DNA from 2 places in the Mesorhizobium sp. M0208 genome. Region 2 is predicted to be linked to the other one. Evidence: riboswitches for the same ligand, from Rfam matches in the RefSeq annotation. Region 2 holds a riboswitch; the other holds the start of a gene.
The links. A riboswitch is a leader RNA that binds a small molecule or an ion and turns the genes downstream of it on or off. The one in region 2 is predicted to bind cobalamin.

Region 1: another riboswitch for cobalamin. It lies ahead of metE (5-methyltetrahydropteroyltriglutamate--homocysteine S-methyltransferase); the one in region 2 lies ahead of NKJ17_RS09680 (CbtB domain-containing protein).

Annotation. Positions count from the first base shown of each region.
Region 1 is NZ_JAMYSP010000055.1:49-9,405, reverse strand. Features, by position in the region: gene NKJ17_RS31055 (helix-turn-helix transcriptional regulator) at 1-553, shown strand, start outside; gene NKJ17_RS31050 (hypothetical protein) at 888-1,253, opposite strand; cobalamin riboswitch at 1,673-1,873, shown strand; gene metE (5-methyltetrahydropteroyltriglutamate--homocysteine S-methyltransferase) at 1,969-4,299, shown strand; gene NKJ17_RS31040 (FMN-binding negative transcriptional regulator) at 4,398-4,616, opposite strand; gene NKJ17_RS31035 (dihydrodipicolinate synthase family protein) at 4,591-5,553, opposite strand; gene NKJ17_RS31030 (trans-sulfuration enzyme family protein) at 5,606-6,838, opposite strand; gene pdxR (MocR-like pyridoxine biosynthesis transcription factor PdxR) at 6,921-8,417, shown strand; partial or broken gene NKJ17_RS31015 (B3/B4 domain-containing protein) at 8,868-9,357, shown strand, end outside.
Region 2 is NZ_JAMYSP010000007.1:38,073-47,429, reverse strand. Features, by position in the region: gene NKJ17_RS09715 (serine hydrolase domain-containing protein) at 1-352, opposite strand, end outside; gene NKJ17_RS09710 (tyrosine phosphatase family protein) at 471-974, opposite strand; gene cobD (threonine-phosphate decarboxylase CobD) at 971-2,029, opposite strand; gene cbiB (adenosylcobinamide-phosphate synthase CbiB) at 2,028-2,999, shown strand; gene cobO (cob(I)yrinic acid a,c-diamide adenosyltransferase) at 3,298-3,930, opposite strand; gene cobU (bifunctional adenosylcobinamide kinase/adenosylcobinamide-phosphate guanylyltransferase) at 3,932-4,453, opposite strand; gene NKJ17_RS09685 (CbtA family protein) at 4,446-5,228, opposite strand; gene NKJ17_RS09680 (CbtB domain-containing protein) at 5,244-5,423, opposite strand; cobalamin riboswitch at 5,460-5,658, opposite strand; gene NKJ17_RS09675 (MFS transporter) at 5,847-7,046, opposite strand; gene NKJ17_RS09670 (heparan-alpha-glucosaminide N-acetyltransferase) at 7,293-8,291, shown strand; gene NKJ17_RS09665 (methyltransferase family protein) at 8,308-8,814, shown strand; gene NKJ17_RS09660 (MerR family transcriptional regulator) at 8,834-9,220, opposite strand.

The sequences.
Region 1 (9,357 bases), on a different contig from region 2:
ATATCCTATCGATGAAAAGGCGCGTGAATCGATTTTACGTCAATTGAAGGAACTTCATAATCTTCGTAGAAATAACACAAGCAGGCCATGGCTGTATTGTTGGAGCCTTGACAACAAAATACTCTTGATAAATCCGCAATATGTCCGCACCATTGAGCTTATCGGTGACGATGTAGAGGAGATGCCAGAGTATTATCATCCAGAAATCTATCGGGCTTTGGATGACTGGGATAAGGGTGAGGTTTCAGGAAAGCTGAAGAAAGAATGCGATGCCATCATCGCAGAGATGGGTGATCAGGAAGCCGTGCGCATGGCCTCCTATGTTCGCGTCACATATGACGACCGAGAAGATGAGTGGAACTTCTTGGATGAAGAAACCGCTACGACTTTCTTCGGATTGGAAGCTGCGACCTTTGACGTTCCCCAGTGTAGTTTCGCCGAAGTGGAGGAAGAAGGTTACTACCAAGCGCGATACGCCAACCTTGATCGCGTCGCGGTGATGGAGGTTCCAAGCGACCGTTATCACAGATTGACCGCGCCCGAGGAAGCTTAGAACCATCCACGAAGGGCGCATGTTACATCTCGACCTTGCGTGGTGCGTTTTCAGTACGAGATGACGTTAAGCGTAGGTAGTGGCAGGTAAGAGTGCTCGACCAGAAGCTCAACTGCCTCCTCAATATCGCTGCCGATGTGCCGCAGGACACGTCCACGGGAGCGTGGATAGGCGTGAAGTTCCTGCACTCCACGGTCCGCTCTCCCATCGCCGGTATGTGCCCGACGCCATCTTGTGGACGAGCTTGGCCGCCTGCACCCGGTTGTATTCCGGCTTGCGGTCCGCCTGGGGGTCCGCCGCGATGGCTATCTCCATGTCAATCGGCGCCGAACTTTCACTGCCCGCTGCTTTTGATGATTTGGCGAGGTCCCGCGCAATCACTCTTGGTCTTCTCCTTGAGGCCCTGTGTCGCGAACTTGTGGTCCAGCAGGGCAAACAGGTCCAAGTCCCCCTCCGCCCGTGGCGCTGGCTTGCCCTCACCGCCCTCGGCTTCCAATTGGGGAACCGCTTCTGCGCGCTGCACCGTGGCGATTGTCCGCCCAAGACGCATCGCAAGATCGAACGCCAAACCGTGCGCGTGCACGACGATTTGCCGCTCAGGCCCATTTGGACAGGACTTGAGCTGGCCCGGTGGTTTGAGCCGGGTTACCTTGAGCCGGTGGGCTGCGAACACGCAGTTCGAGACATTGGCCTCGATCACTTCGCAACAGGCCGCTGCGCCGGGCCTCGGGTGCTCCCCCCGAAATCGTTGTGTCGTATCACCGAGGGCATCACGGCCAACAGTTTCCACATGGGCAATAGCCTCGCCATTGAGCCGGATGTGGTCGCGAGCAGATCACCGACGAAGCGGTCGGAACCTCGAAGCCGAAGTTCGATGCCGAGGTGGCGTTCGCATGATGCGGGAAGCAGCACCACGGCGCTTGCCGGTATGTTTGCCGCCGGGAGCCGACGAACTCCTATCCTCCTGGACAAGGGCGCCGTGCGTCATTGCTTTGATTTACCGGCCGCTCAAGGCTTCCACAGTTTTCGCTTTCGAGGCGACCTTTGGAACATGCCAACGTTTAACATAACGACATAAACATTTCTTTATGCGGCGTTGACAAAGAAGCGAACTGTTGTAATTGTCTCCCGCGTCGTGGTTCTCCGTACGGCGCTGCCGCAGCGGAGCTAAGAGGGAAGCCGGTGCGATGCCGGCGCTGCCCCCGCAACTGTTAGCGGCGAGCCAACCCCACTCATGTCACTGAGGCGAATAGCCTTGGGAAGACGGGTAGAGGCTATGACCCCGCGAGCCAGGAGACCTGCCACGGCGAATTACGTCCACGGGCGGGGTGTCTCGGTGGCCGCTGCAGCCTGCCGTTCGTGCCGGCCTGCTAGCGCCTTCCTTGTCACCGACGCCCCAACCATCGGGGTCTGGCATGACTGTCTCTCAGCAAATTCCTGTAGCCACGCTCGGCGTGCCCCGCTTCGGTCGTCGGCGAGAACTGAAATTCGCGCTTGAAAGCTACTGGTCCGGAAAATCGTCCGCTGCCGACCTTCTCACGACCGCGAAGGCGCTCCGTGCCGCTAGCTGGGAGGAGCAGCACGATCGCGGCGTGTCGAAAATCCCGTCGAACGACTTCTCGCTCTACGACCATGTGCTCGACACCGCAGCCATGGTCGGCGCCGTTCCATCCCGTTACGGCTGGAATAGCGGCGAGGTTCCACTTGACATCTACTTCGCAATGGCGCGGGGCAACCAGGGTTGTCGACACGCTGGTCACCAGCAGGCGGCTCATGGGCCTGATGTAACCGCGATGGAAATGACCAAGTGGTTTGACACCAACTATCACTACATTGTGCCGGAACTCGACGATGGTCAGACGTTCGCCCTCTCGTCGACGAAACCGGTCGACTACTTCCTCGAGGCTAAAGCTCTCGGCATTCACACACGCCCAGTCATCCTTGGACCGGTCACCTTCCTCAAGCTGGCGAAATCGCCTGCCGAAGGCTTGGATCCCGTTGCACTCCTACCACGGCTTCTGCCCGTCTACGAGCAACTCCTGCGGAGGTTGAAGCTGTCGGGTGCCGATTGGGTGCAGATCGATGAGCCAGCGCTTGTCCTCGATCTGAACCCGAACGAACGAGCTGCGTTCGAATTCGCCTATGGCCAGCTGTCGAAAGCCGCGCCCGAGCTGAAGATCATGCTGGCTACCTATTTCGGGCCGCTGGGAGACAATCTCGAAACCGCGGTTTCTCTGCCCCTGGCCGGGCTGCATATTGATCTCGTGCGCCATCCCGAGCAACTGGAAACTGTGGGTCGGCTCGCACCGAAGGATCTGGTGCTCTCGCTTGGCTTGATCGATGGCCGCAACGTCTGGCGTGCGAACCTGCCCGCCATTCTCGACCGCATCAAACCGATCGTCGCCGGCTGGCCCTTGGACCGCGTCGAGATCGCGCCTTCTTGCTCGATGCTGCACGTGCCGATCGACCTGCGCATGGAGACCAAACTCGACGCGGACATCAGGTCGTGGCTCGCCTTCGCGGCCCAGAAGACCGACGAGTTGGTGTTGCTGGCCCGGGCCCTGACTCAAGGCAGGGATGCGGTGGCAGGCGCGTTGAAAGCGTCTGCCGAGGCTGCCGCCACTCGCGTGACATCCACGAAGATCCATGACCCGCTTGTTGAGGGACGGATCGCCAGCATTCACGACAGCATGAAGCGACGAGAGAGCGCTTTTGCCGAGCGCTCCAGAGTCCAGGCCGGCACGCTCGGGCTGCCGCCGTTCCCGACGACGACCATCGGGTCCTTCCCGCAGACGCGGCAGGTACGCAGGGCGCGGGCCGCTCATGCGAAGGGCCAGCTGAGCTATGTCGACTACGAGACCTTCCTGAAGAAGGAGATCGAGGCTGCAATTCGCTGGCAGGAAGAGATCGGGCTGGACGTGCTGGTGCACGGTGAGTTCGAACGAAACGACATGGTACAGCATTTCGGCGAGCAACTGTCCGGCTTCGCCTTCACCCAGCATGCCTGGGTACAAAGCTATGGGTCCCGCTACGTGCGTCCCCCCATTATCTTCGGCGACGTATCGAGGCGCAATCCGATGACGGTGCGCTGGTGGCAATTCGCCCAGTCGCTTACGGAAAACCCTGTGAAGGGAATGCTCACAGGCCCAGTGACCATTCTCAACTGGTCATTTGTTCGCGACGACGTACCCCGCTCCGAAGCATGCCGCCAGATCGCGCTCGCCATCCGCGACGAAGTGACGGATCTCGAATGGTCCGGCGCAAGGATGATCCAGATCGATGAGGCCGCGTTTCGCGAAGGATTGCCACTGCGCCAGTCTGATTGGAACGACTATCTCGACTGGGCTGTCGAATGCTTCCGGATCGCTTCAACGGGTGTAAAGGACGCGACTCAAATCCATACCCACATGTGCTATTCGGAGTTCAACGAGATCATCGACGCGATCGCTGAAATGGATGCGGATGTCATTTCGATTGAGACGCGCTCGAAGATGGAACTGCTGGAGGCCTTCACGAGCTCCAAATATCCGAATGAAATCGGGCCCGGAGTCTACGACATTCACTCACCACGGGTCCCGGAAGTCGGCGAGATTTCGGATCTCGTCATGCTTGCCCGCGAGCGACTGTCCGATGCCCAATTGTGGGTAAACCCGGACTGTGGCCTCAAAACCCGCAAGTGGGAGGAGGTCCGCCCTGCCCTCATGAACATGGTTGCTGCAGCACGCGCGCTCCGGGAGAAAGTGTAGGCCGGAAGGTTTCCTGGTTGCTCACCATGTGGTGAGTTAGCGGCTGCCGCATGTGGGCCGTGAATGTGCCAAAACGCGATCACATCCTTTGAAATAAGTCACTCGAGCGAGAAAGTGCCCTTTCCTTCGGCACGTGTACTAATCGCGCAGGAATAAAGGGAACCGTTTTCTCCCTGTGACGTGTCGAGTTCGAAGGGGATGTGATTGGCGTCGAGACCGCTCCGGCCATGGGTTATCAGCATGCCAAGTGCGCTGTTCTCGATCAGTTCGTAAAGGACTTCTCGGCTCGGTTCATCGAAATGCGCGGGTACATACATGACAGGTTCCTTCACTGGCCGCCGGGTTCGCTGTTGACCGGCTGACATCCGATGGCAAGCGTTCCAACGCGGCGGCGATCTGGCGCTTCGCTGCTGAGGGCAGAGGCAGGATGGGACGCGGGGGGTCGGCACGGCAAATGTCGAGCAATTCGGCAAGTGCATAGACGACGCGAAGGCTCGAGAACTCCTTGAAGAGGCTCCAGAGCGGCGCAAGCGTGGCATCGATCCGTCGCGCTTCGGCCGCATCGCCCTGTTGCGCCGCCGTGACGATCTTCACGCAGACCTCGGGCAGGATGCCGGCGAGGACGCTGTACCATGTGTCGGCGCCGGCGATTATGGCCTCTGCAGCGTTCCAGTCGCCGCTGTAGCCGATCGAGAACCCTTCCGGCACAGTGCGCCTCTGGTCGGCCAGATGGCTCTTGATCGCATCGCCCTTGTCTGTCGGATTCTTGATAGCGACAATCCCACCCACCTTTGCCAGGCGGCTGACGAGTGCTGGGGTGAAATGGAAATGCGTCGTTCCTGGATTGTCGTAGACGACGATCGGCAGGCCGCTCTCGCACGCCACCGTCGAGAAATGTTCGAACACCTCGTCCTCAGTGAGCGGGGTGTAGGAGGCGGCCGCAAGCAGCCCCGCGGCAACTCCAAGGGCCTTGGCGTCCTGCGCGAACCTCACTGCTTCATCGGTGCGCAACGCGCCCACACCCACCACGACCGGCGTTCGCCCGGCGATTTCGTCCAAGGTCTCGGCGAGCGTCCGTCGCCGTTCCTCGCGCGACAGATACATGTAGGTGCCGGTGCTGCCGAGAAGACCGATGGAGTCGACCTGAGCGGCGCCAAGCCGAGCAATCAGCCTGCGCAGAGCAACGGTATCGACGCGGCCGTCACGATCGGCGGGCGTGATGGGAAACGCGGAAAGGCCGCTCAGGAATGCCATGGCAAGGCTCCGGGTTTGTACGCGAGCGCGGGACTGGCCGGACCACAGGTCATCACAAGGCGTCCAGAGCCCGCCGCAGGTCGGCGATCAGGTCCTCGGCGTCTTCAAGACCCACCGAGAGACGCATGAGGTCCTCGCCGACTCCATCGGCCAGATGCGCATCCTTGCGGATCGGCTGACGAGCACGGGTCAGGCTTGCCGGATGATAGATGAGGCTGTCGGCATCGCCGAGGCTGACAGCCCGGGTGATCAAATTGAGCCGGTCCATCATCCGGCGCGCGCCCTCGAACCCAGCGTGGAGGCCAAAGGCCAACATGCCCGAGCCTTGGGACATCTGCTTTCGCGCCGTCACCTGATCAGGGTGCGAGTCGAGGAAGGGATAACTCACCCATGCCACCGCCGGGTGCGCCTCGAGCGCCTGAGCCACCGCAAGGGCAGTGGCGCTGTGCCGTTCCATGCGCAGCGTGAGCGTCTTCAGACCGCGCAGGATCAGGAAGGCTGACATGGGCGAGAGCGCTGCGCCGGTGATGTAGCGCAGGCCCGTTTCGTGCAGCGTGCGGAGCGTTTGCGCGTCGCCGAGAATCGCCCCGCCAAGGGCATCGCCGTGCCCATTGATGTATTTGGTCAGCGAGTGGAGCACGAGGTCTGCCCCATGTTCGAGCGGCCGCTGGAGCGCGGGGGAGGCGAAGGTGCTGTCGACTGCAACCTTTACACCGCGCGCGTGGGCGCGCTCGGCAATGGCAGCGATGTCGAGGATGCGGCTCAGCGGATTCACCGGCGTCTCGAAGAAAACAAGCCGGGTCCGCTCGGTAATCGCGGCATCGAGATTTTGAGGATTGGACAGGTCGACCGCGACGACCTTGATGCCGAAGCGGGGGACCGCCTGTTCGACCATGGCAAGCGTGTTCGCATAAAGCGTCTTGTGGACGATGAGTTCATCGCCTTGGGACAGGAGCGACAAGATCAGTGTGCCGAAAGCCGCCATCCCCGAGGCAACGACCAAACCTGCCTCGGCTCCTTCCAGATTGGCGAGCCGTTGCTCGAGGATCTCCGTCGTCGGATTGTATTCGCGCGCATAGAGCCTTCCGCCAAGCGCGGCGGCGGCCTCGTTCGCTGCCACGCTTTCGAATCCATAGGTCGAGGTCAAGAAGACTGGCGGCTGAACGGCATTGGAAAAGCCGGCCGGATCGTAGCCATGATGGATCGCCCGAGTGGCGAATCCGGGACCGGTGTCGTTGAGCGACCGCGTGAGAGCATCGGTTTCGGATTGATAGGAACGGGTCATTCGGCCTCTAGATCTTTCTTGGGTTTCCGAAAGATTGACGGCAAACTGGCCAATGTGAAATATCCAGTTGGCGATGAATGAAATGGTCCAGTCTTCAAGTGCCGGTTCTGCAGGTCGCACGCACGCGATGGGTGCACGCCAGATCTACGAGGCTCTTCGCGAGCAGATCCTCGGAAGTGTCTACGAAACCGGCAGTCAGCTGCCGTCCTCCCGAGGCCTCGCAAATGACCTTGGGGTTTCGCGAACGACGGTGACGGTCGCCTATGAGCAACTGGCTGCGGAAGGTTTCATCGAAGTCCGTCAAGGCGCACGACCTCGCGTTGCATCCTCGCTGATCGGTCCTGAGACGAGCCGCACTGTCGCGAAACGAGTCGGCCCGGTTCATCTGTCCGCCTATGGGGAACGACTGCGCGCCACACCGCCCTGGCCAGATTATCTGCCGAACGCGCTAAAGGTCGATTTCCGCTATGGTGACCTGGCGCCGTCGGATTTCCCCGCATTGGTCTGGAAACGTGCGATGAACGAGGCGATGGCGCAGCGCCCGTTGCGTCTTGCCTATGACGATCCTCGCGGCTCGCGCCGGCTGCGCCAAGCGTTGCAGGGCTATCTCTGGCGCGCCCGAACTCTGAGTTGCGACCTCGAGCAGATCATCATCGTCAACGGTTCGCAGCAGGGCCTAGATCTGTGCGCTCGCCTGCTTCTCGATCCCGCCGACCGCTTCGTCATCGAGGACCCGTGCTATAGGATGGCACGTCAGGTCTTTGCAAGTACGGGTGCCTCGCCCGTCCCGGTCACCGTCGACGAGGACGGGATGAAGACGGAGTTGCTGGCGGGGATCGGGGCACGACTGGCCTATGTCACGCCATCGCATCAGTTTCCGCTGGGCGGCGTCATGCCGATCGCGCGCCGCCATCAGCTTCTGGAATGGGCGCGGCACAACAATGCCTATGTGATCGAGGACGACTACGACAGCGAATATCGCTACGACATCAATCCGGTCCCTCCGCTGCACAGTCTCGAGGACCACGGGGCTGTCATCTACCTCGGCACGATCTCCAAAACGCTCTCGCCGATGCTGCGTATCGGCTACCTCGTCGTCCCGACGGAATTGCAGGAGGTCTTCGCTACCGCCAAACAATTCGCGGACCGGCATTCGCCGGTGGCTGAACAGGAGGCTCTGGCCTGTTTGTTCGAGAGTGGCGGCTACGAAAGCCATGTGCGGCGTGTGCGCAGGCTGAACGGCGAGCGTCGGGAGACGTTGTTGGGCGCCTTGCGGCGCAGCTTCGGAGATCGCATCGCTGTCCAGGGAGCAGAGGCCGGTCTGCACGTCGTCGTTTGGTTCGACGAACTGCCGCGATCGCGGGAAACGACCCTGGTCGAAGCCGCCCGAGGCGCGGGCCTGGGGCTGCACCTGATCTCGCCCCTTTACGAGCGGCAATCGGACGAAGGCCACATCGATCGCGTGGGGCTTGTCATGGGCTATGCCGCCTTGAGCATTCGGCAAATCGAGAAGGGCGTTGAGATCCTGCGAGCGGTTGTCAAGCAGGTGCAAGACGCGTTGCCGGGACACGGTGGCTAAAACGGCGGGACGTGGCGTGCTGGCGAGGAAACCGATCCTTGGGCTGAACCGCGTTTCGTTGCAAAGCCGACTGGACTGGGAATACGCCATGCAACTGGTGCTGTTGATCAGGCCAGTTTGGCGGCAGATTTTTCGTGCGAGACGAATTTCCGAGAGCGATGCATGCGGCAAGGAAAACTGCTTCACATCCATATCGCGCCCGCTGCCTTTTATGAAATGGAGGATCTGGCGGAGGCGTAGCTTGTTGCCGGCCGAGCGGGCTCGAGCACCCGCAAGACATAATCGACGATCTCTAACCAGGCCTTGTCCACGGCCGAATGATGGAATTATCCATGGTGCGGCATGCACCATGCCGATGCCAGAAGATCTGGACGCTCGACAAGCACCTTTCTTCAAACATTTCCCGAACGACCCGCAGCGCAAAGCCTCCCCATGAGAAAAGAGCTTCCCATGTCTTTCACGACATTGATTGACCCCGAGATCAAGGCCCGCTACCCGGATTTTCATCTGATCAGCAGTGTGGTGCGGAACGCTGAAATCGACGTGCCGGATGCACAGGCGTTGAACGACACGATCGCGGCGGCGGAACAGGCCGCGCTTCGCGATGACGCCCAAAAGGACGCGCATCTTGCGGCGTGGGCCGTTGCCTACGAGGCTTTCGGCACAAAAGCCAATCGAACGCCGTGCTCGGCCGCCGCGCTTCTCAAGCGGGTGCGGAAAGATGGCTCTCTCCCGCGGATTTCCCCACTTGTTGATGCCTACAATGCCGTCAGCGTGTTGTATGGCGTTCCGATTGGCGGGGAGGATCTCGATCTTTACCAGGGGGTCCCGAGACTCTTAATTGCGAAGGGAGCGGAGCCATTCGACACGATCGAGCAAGGTGAAATGGTAACCGAGCATCCCGAACCGGGCGAAGTCATCTGGTGCGATGATGCCGGTG
Region 2 (9,357 bases):
GGCCGCTCCGCATTGTTATGAGCTGCCGAATGGTTATCTCGTCGCCGTTGAGAACGCGCTGGACGTATTTCGAGATCAGATCGGCGAAGCTCAGTTTCCGTTCCTGCACCAGTTGCACGATAACAGCGGCGGTCATCGTCTTGGTGTTCGAGGCCGCACGGAAGTGGGTATCGGCGCGCGGCGGGTTCGTGGCACCCAGTTCAGTCGTTCCGTAGCCGAAGACGAGGTTGCCCCGCGGAGTCTTGAGCAAAACCATAGCACCGGGCAGCATAAGTTCCTTGGCCAAACCCTCGACAGTGGCTTGGAGCGCTGCCAGGTCGATCGACTTGAGAGCCGGCATGGAGGCGGCCACGGCGCTGCCTGTCGCGCAGACCACGCCAACAACGATGGCCAAAATTCTCCCGATCATCATTCGCCCCTTGGCCGTTTCCTAGAACTCCTGCGCACTTTCCTGGAACTTGTTTTTAGGCTCAGATTTTCAATTCGAACGGTGTGCCTTCGAAAGCATCCGCGCCGCGCCCGATCGCCTGGATCGCTTCGATCATCCGGCCCCTGCGATCGAGCAGCGTGTCGGCGATCGCGATCAGCCGCGGATTGGGTGTCGCCGTGGGCGACAGCCTGCGCAGAGTCTCGGCCAACTCGGCCTCGTCGCGCTTCGGCGCCAGCGCTGCCGCGATGATATAGGCCGAGGCGGTCGAGCGGCTGATACCGGCATAGCAATGCACCACCAGCGGCCGCGAGCGGTCCCATTGGCGAGCGAAATCGAGCAGGGTCACAACGTGCTCCTCGCCCGGCATGGTCATGCCCTCCTGCGCCACCGCAATGTCGTGCATGACCAGATGCAGATGGTTTTCCCTGGTGATCGAGGCCGGTCGCACCACCTCCGTTCCGGCGGCGAGCAGCGAAAGCAGCCGCCCGGCGCCGGTCTTCGTTACCGTTTCCTCGACTTTGGACAGCGAGCAGACATGGATCATTGGGTCGTTTCTCCCTTGGCATCATCGTCGCGCCGCGAGGCCCAGCCGGCAAGTGCGGATTCGAGCCGCCGCCATTCTTCGTCGGCTCCCGGCAGGCCGGCGCGCAGCACATCCGGCCGGCCGGCGAAATGCCGAAGCAGGATGCCGCGCTGGCCAAGCGCCGAAAACAGGCCGGCAGCGTTCGCCAGCCTGAGATAGCGGAACAGCGTGGTGCCACCGGCGACAGGCACGCCGAAGCGGCCGAACAGCGCGTCGAGCCGTGCGGCGTCCTCGGCCAGACGGCGCCGCATCCCGGCCTGCCAGCCGGTGTCGGCAAGCGCCCTTATGCCATATTCGAGCGCCGGCCCGGCAATCGCCCATGGCCCGAATTGCGCCTCCAGCCGCTCGACCATCAGCGCGTCGGCCAATGCAAACCCAAGCCGCAGGCCGGCCAGGCCGAAGAACTTGCCGAATGAGCGCAGCACGACGATGCCGCCCTGGTCGACATCGCCGGCCAGGCTCTCGCTGCGCGGGCCGACATCCATGAAGGCTTCGTCGACGACCAGCAGCCCGCCTCTGGCGCGTAACGTCCCGGCAAGTCGAAGCAATCTTTCGCGCTCGACGACGCGCCCGTCCGGGTTGTTTGGATTGACGACGATCGCAAGGTTGGCCGCCGCCAGGGCTTCGAAATCATCGACTTCAGCCGCCGCGTGGCCGGCGATCGCTGCTGCCCGCCGATGCTCGGCATAAGTCGGCCCGAGCACCAGCGCCTTACCCGGGCTGACCAGCGAAGCGACGCGCGGCAACAGGATCTGCGTGCCGGGCGCCGCCGCGACGTTCGCCGCCGACGGCGCGCCATAGGCGCTTGCCGCGAGTTCAGCCAAGTCGCGGCTGCGCGCCGTTTCCGGCAATCGCGACAGGGCGGTGGCGGGCAAATCGAAAAGCGGGTAGGAGTGCGGATTGATCCCGGTCGAGAGGTCGACGAAAGGCAGCGGCGCGTGAGGGAAAAGCGCCCTCGCCCGGCCAAGGCTTCCGCCGTGGTCCACTGCCGCCGTTACCCCATCAAGAGACTTCATGTCGATCCTGATCACTTTCCTGTCGCTGGCCATCGAACTTGTACTCGGCTACCCGGCCCGGCTCTTCGATGCCATTGGCCATCCCGTCACCTGGTTCGGCAGGCTGATATCCTTTCTCGACCGCAGGCTCAACCGCGCCACTGATTCCGACGCCGACCGTCGCCGCTGGGGCGTCGTCGCGCTGCTGGTAATCGTGCTGGTGCCGGCCGCCGTCGCCTTCTGGATCGAAGCCATGCTTTGGAGCATTCCCCTCGGCTTGTTGATCACCGCAATCCTGGCGACGTCGCTGCTGTCGCAGAAGAGCCTTGCCGAGCATGTCGAAGCGGTGGCCGACGCACTCGACAGCGGCGGACTGGACATGGGCCGCATTGCCGTCTCCAGGATCGTCGGCCGCGATCCGGAAAAGCTCGACAGGGCCGCTGTCTGCCGCGCAGCGATCGAAAGTCTTGCCGAGAATTTCTCCGACGGCGTCGTCGCGCCGGCCTTCTGGATCGGCATTGGCGGGCTCGCCGGCGGCGCCGCCTACAAGGCCGCAAACACCGCCGATTCGATGATCGGCCACCGCACGCCGCGCCACGAAGCCTTCGGCTGGGCGGCTGCGCGCTTCGACGACTGGATCAACCTGCCGGCGTCGCGGCTGACGGCGCTGCTGATCGTGCTTGCGGCTTTCCTGGTAAAGGGCGCCGACGCCAAAGCCGCCTGGCACACCGTGCGGCGCGATGCGAAAAAACACCGCTCGCCCAATGCCGGCTGGCCGGAGGCAGCGATGGCCGGCGCGCTCGGCCTGGCGCTCGCCGGCCCCCGTTCCTACGACGGCGTGATGGTCGAAGACGCGTTGATGGGCGAAGGCGGCCGCCGCGACGATGTCGAGAGCACCGACATTCGACGGGCTCTGAAACTCTACCGGGTCGCCGACTTGCTGCTGATTGCGCTGTTCGGGGTGGTCGCAGTGGTTGTTATCTTGGCGTGACCTGCGCTCGAGATCGACGGAAACAAAAAACCCGCCAAGCGGCGGGTCGTTGGAGCCAATTGGCACCATAGCCAAATTAATAGCATAGCCGCCGGCACAAAGCAAGAACAAAATAGGGCAACGCCTCAAATAATCGGTTCAGGTCGGCGCTGCCCCTCAGCCTTACCTCCCCGTGAAAAGACAGGGAGAGGGAGATCGCCAGCGTTGCGGCTAGCTCCTTCTCCCCGTCCTTCACGGGGAGAAGTCGCCGGCAGGCGATGAGGGGGCAGCGCTGACCTCGACAAACCAGCAACACCCCTCAGAACTCAATCCCCTGCTGTGCCTTCACGCCGGCGGAGAAGTGGTGCTTGGTCACGCCCATCTCGGTGACCAGGTCGGCCGCCTCGACCAGTGCCGGCTTGGCGTTGCGGCCGGTGACGACGATATGCAGGCCTTCGCGGCGTGACTTCAGCGCCGCGACCACCTTTTCGAGGTCGAGATAGTCGTAACGCAGCGCGATGTTCAACTCGTCGAGCACCACCAGGCTGATCGACGGCTCGGCCATCAGCTCGAGCGCCTTCGCCCAGGCGGCCTCGGCCGCCGCGATGTCGCGTTTCAGGTCCTGCGTCTCCCACGTAAAGCCCTCGCCCATGGCGTGCCAAACGACGCGGTCGCCGAAGCAGGCAAAAGCGTCCTTCTCGCCGGTGTGCCATTTGCCCTTGATGAACTGGACGACGCCGACACGCTTGCCGTAGCCGAGCATCCTGAGCGCCAGACCGAAGGCGGCCGTGGTCTTGCCCTTGCCCGGCCCGGTATTGACGATCAACAGCCCCTTCTCGACCGTCTTGGCTGCAACCTCGGCGTCCTGCACCGCCTTGCGCTTGGCCATCTTGGCGCGGTGGCGTTCCTCGTCCCCCTGTTCAATGGTCTTGGGATCGATAGTATCAGCCATGTCATTTCACCTTGAGCGGCAGCCCCGCCACCATCAAAAGCACGGTGCCGGCGACCGCCGCGACGTCCTGGTTCAGCCGGCCGGCGGCATCGCGAAACCGTCTTGCCAGCGCATTGTCCGGCACGATGCCCTGGCCGACTTCGTTGGACACCACGAACCACGGGCCACGCGGCCGCGACAGCACATCGGCCAGCCTTCGGCATTCGGCCTCGACATCATGGTCGGCCAGCATATGGTTGGTCAGCCACAGCGTCAGGCAGTCGATCAGTACCGGCTGGCCGTCGGGCAGTGCCTCGATCGCGCCGGCAAGGTCGAGCGGCGCCTCGATGGTCGTCCAGCCATCGCCTCGCCGCGAGCGGTGCAGCGCGATGCGCTGACGCATCTCCTCGTCATAGGCTTGCGCTGTGGCGATATAGCTCCACGGCGCCGGACAGGCGCTCACCAGCCTCTCGGCATGCGCGCTCTTGCCGGAGCGCGCACCGCCGATGACCAGGGTCAGCGCCCCGGCAGCGCGGTCAGGCAAAGCTGTCGCGCAGGCTGGTTGCCGCGCCGGTGAAGCGTCCGCGCACCAGCCCGACGACCATACCGAGCACCAGCCAGAACACCAGATTGGTCAGCGTCACCGCCACCACGAACTGATGATGCAGGCCTTCCGGGATCGCCGTCTCGAAACTGTCGGGCTGCGGCGCGCCGACAATATGCGGCGCAACGATCAACGCCACGGCAAGGATCGCCAGCGGCAGCGATCTGCGGAAGGCGATAAGGCCGAGACCGGCCGCTGTCGCCACCACTGTTGCCCACCACCAGATCTGGCGTTGAACAAGGTCGGCCGCCGGCATCGCCGGCAGTTCCGGCGCCAGGCCGAGGCCGGGCGCCAGCGTGAACACGGCAAAGCCGGCCAGGCCCCAGAACAGGCCCTGGCGCCAATTGCCGATGCCGCCGGCGAATTCCGAAACCGCGACCAGGACCAGTGCGAAGCCAATGCCGGTGACGATATTGGCAACGACGTTGAAGCCAAAGCGCTCGAAGCCGTCGGCCGGCGCCCAGCCTTCGTCTTCGGCCGGAGCCATTGCTTCAGCCGGTGCCGGCGCGGCGCTGCTCATAGCCATCGTGCCGGCGGCGTTTTCGGCCGGTGCCGCAGGTGCCGCGGCATGGTCATGGCCGCCGCCGGCCTGTTCGTAGACTTCCGCTTTCAGGATGAGCGGCACGGTGGCGTAGGCCTGCATGCAGGCGAGAACGACGCCGGCCACAAGCCCTGCGATCGCCGCGATGAACACGACGTTGCGAAACAGTGTCATGATGTCAGCCCCTTGTCAGTGGCAGGGAAAGCCCATCGAGTGGCGATAGTCATGCGCGGCATTGTGGACCGCATCGATATGCGAGAAGCCGACAAAGCCCATGACGAAAATGCCGAGGAATGCAGCAAGCGCCAGCTGCATGAGACGCGACTGCGAGGAGGCGGAAGCGCCGAGCGAAACGGAAGCGGTATTCATGTCTTGTCCTTTCGCCCTCCACCCGAGGGCATAGAAGTCAGTTTCCTGTCGCCGGCAGGTCTCCTGGCTCGCGGATCAGCGCCCTTCCCCACCTTCCCGAAGGCGAACCTTCAGTGGCATATGGAGAGGACTACCGCACACAGTTGCGGGGGCAGCCACGGCATTGGGCAAACAATTTCGCCCGCACCGCATTCCCTCTTGGTTCCAAAACGGAACCGACGACATCAGCGACTATAGGCAGAATCGCCGCGCCCGGCAAACCAAATTCCGCCGGATCGTGTGGCGAATGCGCCGCCTCGCCAAACCGGAGAACTGGCGCCGCAGACGTCGCGATCTACGCGGTCGAACAGAACGGCCTGCGTTCGATGCGGCACTGCACCGCTTCCACAATTGGGTGCGCGAGCGCCATGCGGCGCTCGAACATCAAAGCGATTTGGGCAGATAGCGCCAGGTGACGAAGCCGCAGATCGCCGCCAGCAGGCCGAGTGTCGCGAAAACCGCGCCTAGGCCGAAGAACGCCAGCACCACGGAATAGACCAGCGGCGGCGTCAGCTCGGAAAAGTCGAGATAGGTGCGGTAGACCGCCGCCATCTGTGCCCGCTCATACGAGCGCACCGAGCGCATGAAGGCGGTCGAGCCCAGCGCATCGAGCGCGATGGTGAAGAAAGCACCGCAAAGCAGCAAGGCGCCGGTGATGAGCGGTGCGGCCTCGCCGACGGCGCCGGCCGCCAGCAGCGTTGCCGACATCGCGAAATAGCCGAACGTCATGGTGCGCCGGCCGCCGAAACGCTTTCCTGCCCTGCCCCAGAAGATGGCCATGAACAAAAGCGCATTGCCGGCCGAAACCAAGAGGCCGCCGGCGAGCTTGCCTTCGCCGGTGATCACCATGAACAGCGGCCCATAGACGAAGAACGTCGTCCAGAAGCAGGAGCGGCCGAAGGCGATCAGCCAGGCCAGCCTCAGCCTTGGCTGCGCGACGAAGCGGCCGATATTGGCCAGCGGATTGACCGGCCGCGTCTTGCCGGGGCGGATCGACGGGTTATCGCCAAGCCGGTAAGTCCAGAACAGCGCCAGCAAAGCCATGGCGAAGACGGCCACCGCGCCATGCGCGGCATAGATGCCGAAACGCGTGTAGAGGTAAATGCCGAGGGTCGGTCCGGCGGTCCAGGCAAGCATCGACCACGCCATGCGCAGCGACTCGGCCTGCATGAAATCGGTCTTGCGGATATGGTCCATGATGTAGAGGTTGAGCGTGATCGCCAGCGCGCCGGCGCCGACGACGCGGCAGAGCATGCCGACCACCTGGCCGGCCAGCGTATGGGCGACGAAGAACAGCGAGCCGGCGGCCAGCAGGCAGGCGCCGGCGGTATAGACCCAGCGCCGGGCAAAGCGGGCGATCAGCATCGGCATGAACAGCGTCGCCGACAGGCCGAGCATCGCCACGATCGTGTAGAGGATCGAAACGATCTGCTCGTTGTGCAGTATCTCGTAGGCCTGGATCGGGATGACGCTGGACACGGTGGCGCGCGCGAAGGATTCGACCGCATAGAGCGAGGCGAAGGTGCGGGCATCCGCCGGCCGCAAGGCCGCAAGCCAGATCGGATGGCGCACATGGGTAGCCATTGTGTTCCCCGAAGCCGAATCGCCCGAAGCAGGGTTGGAGCACAAATCTGCCGCGGCGATTCCTGGCCGGGTAACAGGAAACCGACGCCTTCACGGCAAAAAGCGAAGCCGGCCAAAGGCTTTCCGGCTCTGGCCTAAAGCAGCCCTGATGCCGACCGTCACCAACGTGACGCAAGGCCCTGCTTCTTTTGACGGTGGCAACCGTGATAGTCGTCTTGCCGGGGCTGAACCAAGACAGCGAGACCAATGAGCATCGACACGCCGAGCGCAGCCGTTCAGGATCAACCGAAGTCGAAGCGCATCGCCGCTATCGACATTGCACGCGGCATCGCATTGCTTGCCATGGCGAGCTATCATTTCACCTGGGACCTCGAATTCTTCGGCTACACCGATCCCGGCCTCACCGCCTTCGGCTGGTGGAAAATCTACGCGCGCTGCATCGCCTCGAGCTTCCTGTTCCTGGTCGGCATCAGTCTCTATCTCGCCCATGGCAAAAAAATCCGCTGGACCGGCTTCTGGAAGCGCTTCGCCATGGTTGCCGGGGCAGCGCTCGCAATATCGCTGGTCACCCGCATCGCCACGCCCGACGGCTTCATCTTCTTCGGCATATTGCACGAGATCGCGCTCGCCAGCTTGCTCGGCCTGGCGTTCCTGCGGCTGCCGGCGCTGCTGACGCTTGCCGTGGCGGCCCTCGTTATCGCCGCGCCTTTCTACTTGCGATCCGAGCTTTTCGATCATCCGGCTTTGTGGTGGGTCGGCCTGTCGGCGACCAACCCGCGCTCCAATGACTACGTTCCGCTGCTGCCCTGGTTCGGCGCCGTACTTGCCGGCATCGCGGTTACCAAGCTCGCCGCCACCTCCGGCGCACTGACGCGGCTGTCGGCCTTGGCGCCCGGCCGCTGGGCAAACCCGCTGGTCTTCATCGGCCGGCACAGCCTTGCCTTCTATTTGATCCATCAGCCGGTGCTGATCGGCTCGGTCTGGCTGTTTTCGCAATTCATGCCGGCGCCGGCCGAAACCAGGGAGGTGAGTTTTCTGAAATCCTGCCAGATATCCTGCCAGCAGGCACGCGACACCGAGTTCTGCTCCAGCTATTGTGCCTGCATGCTGGACAGTCTCCAGGGCGAAGCCTCGCTTGACCGGCTCTACAGCAACGACCAGTCCCTGGAGTGGAAGGCGCATATTGGCGAGCTCGCCGGCACCTGCACCGCCCAAACCGAGGCGGCGGAACCGGGAACGCGCTAATCGAGGGAGGACAATAATGAGCGACAGTCACCCGAAACCCGTGCAGCAAAATCCTGGGCAGCCGAAGCTGGGGCACATCCCATGGCCGCCGCTGATCTATATCGTCGCCATCATCGTCAGCGTCGCACTAGGGCTGTTCTATCCGCTGCCGTGGATCGGCGATCTTCTCGGCGACATCCTGTTCGCCGCCGGCCTTGTGGGGTTGGTGGCGGTTGCCGCGCTCTGGTTCACGGCAATTCGCACCATGATCCGCGCCAAGACGACGCTCAACCCGAACGGCGTGCCTGACCATCTGGTGACCACCGGACCCTTCGCCGTCAGCCGCAACCCGATCTACCTCGCCAACACATTGCTGCTGGTCAGCCTCGCCTTTGTCACGGGGATCGCCTGGTTCCTGCCGCTGGCGGTCATCGCGGCGTTCTTGACGCAGAAGCTGACGATCGAGAGCGAGGAGAAGGTGCTGACCGCCAAATTTGGCAAAAAGTACCGGGACTACGCCAAAAGGGTGCGGCGCTGGATTTGAGCCGAGGCTGACACCGCGCCTATGTGGTGACGCCGAGTTCCACCAGCCGCTCGACGCAGGATTCCTCGGCCTGGTCGAGTTCGGCCAGGGTCTCTTCGAGGTCGCGGCGTTTCTGGCGCAAATCCTCGCGCTTTTCCTCGATTCGCTTGATCATCAATTTGAGTTGGCCGACCTCGCCGGGCGGCTCCCTGTACATCTGGATGATTTCGCGGATCTCGTTGATCGAGAAGCCGAGCCTTTTTCCCCGCATGATCTGGCGGATCAGATGCCGGTCCGATGGGCGGAACAGCCGGGTGCGGCCGCGCCTTACCGGCTGCACAAGCCCTTCATCCTCGTAGAAGCGCAACGTCCGCGTCGACACGTCGAATTCGCGGGTCAGTTCCGTGATCGAATAATATTCCCGCATCTTCACTCCAATGCCCCGACCACGCCGCGAGTTCCAACTGGCCGGCGCCGCCGGCGCTCAGGCGCGTACCAGAATCGGCGGACAAGGCGCTTTCCAAAGCCTCGCACGGCATTTACGTAAAAGTCAATTGAGGTGCC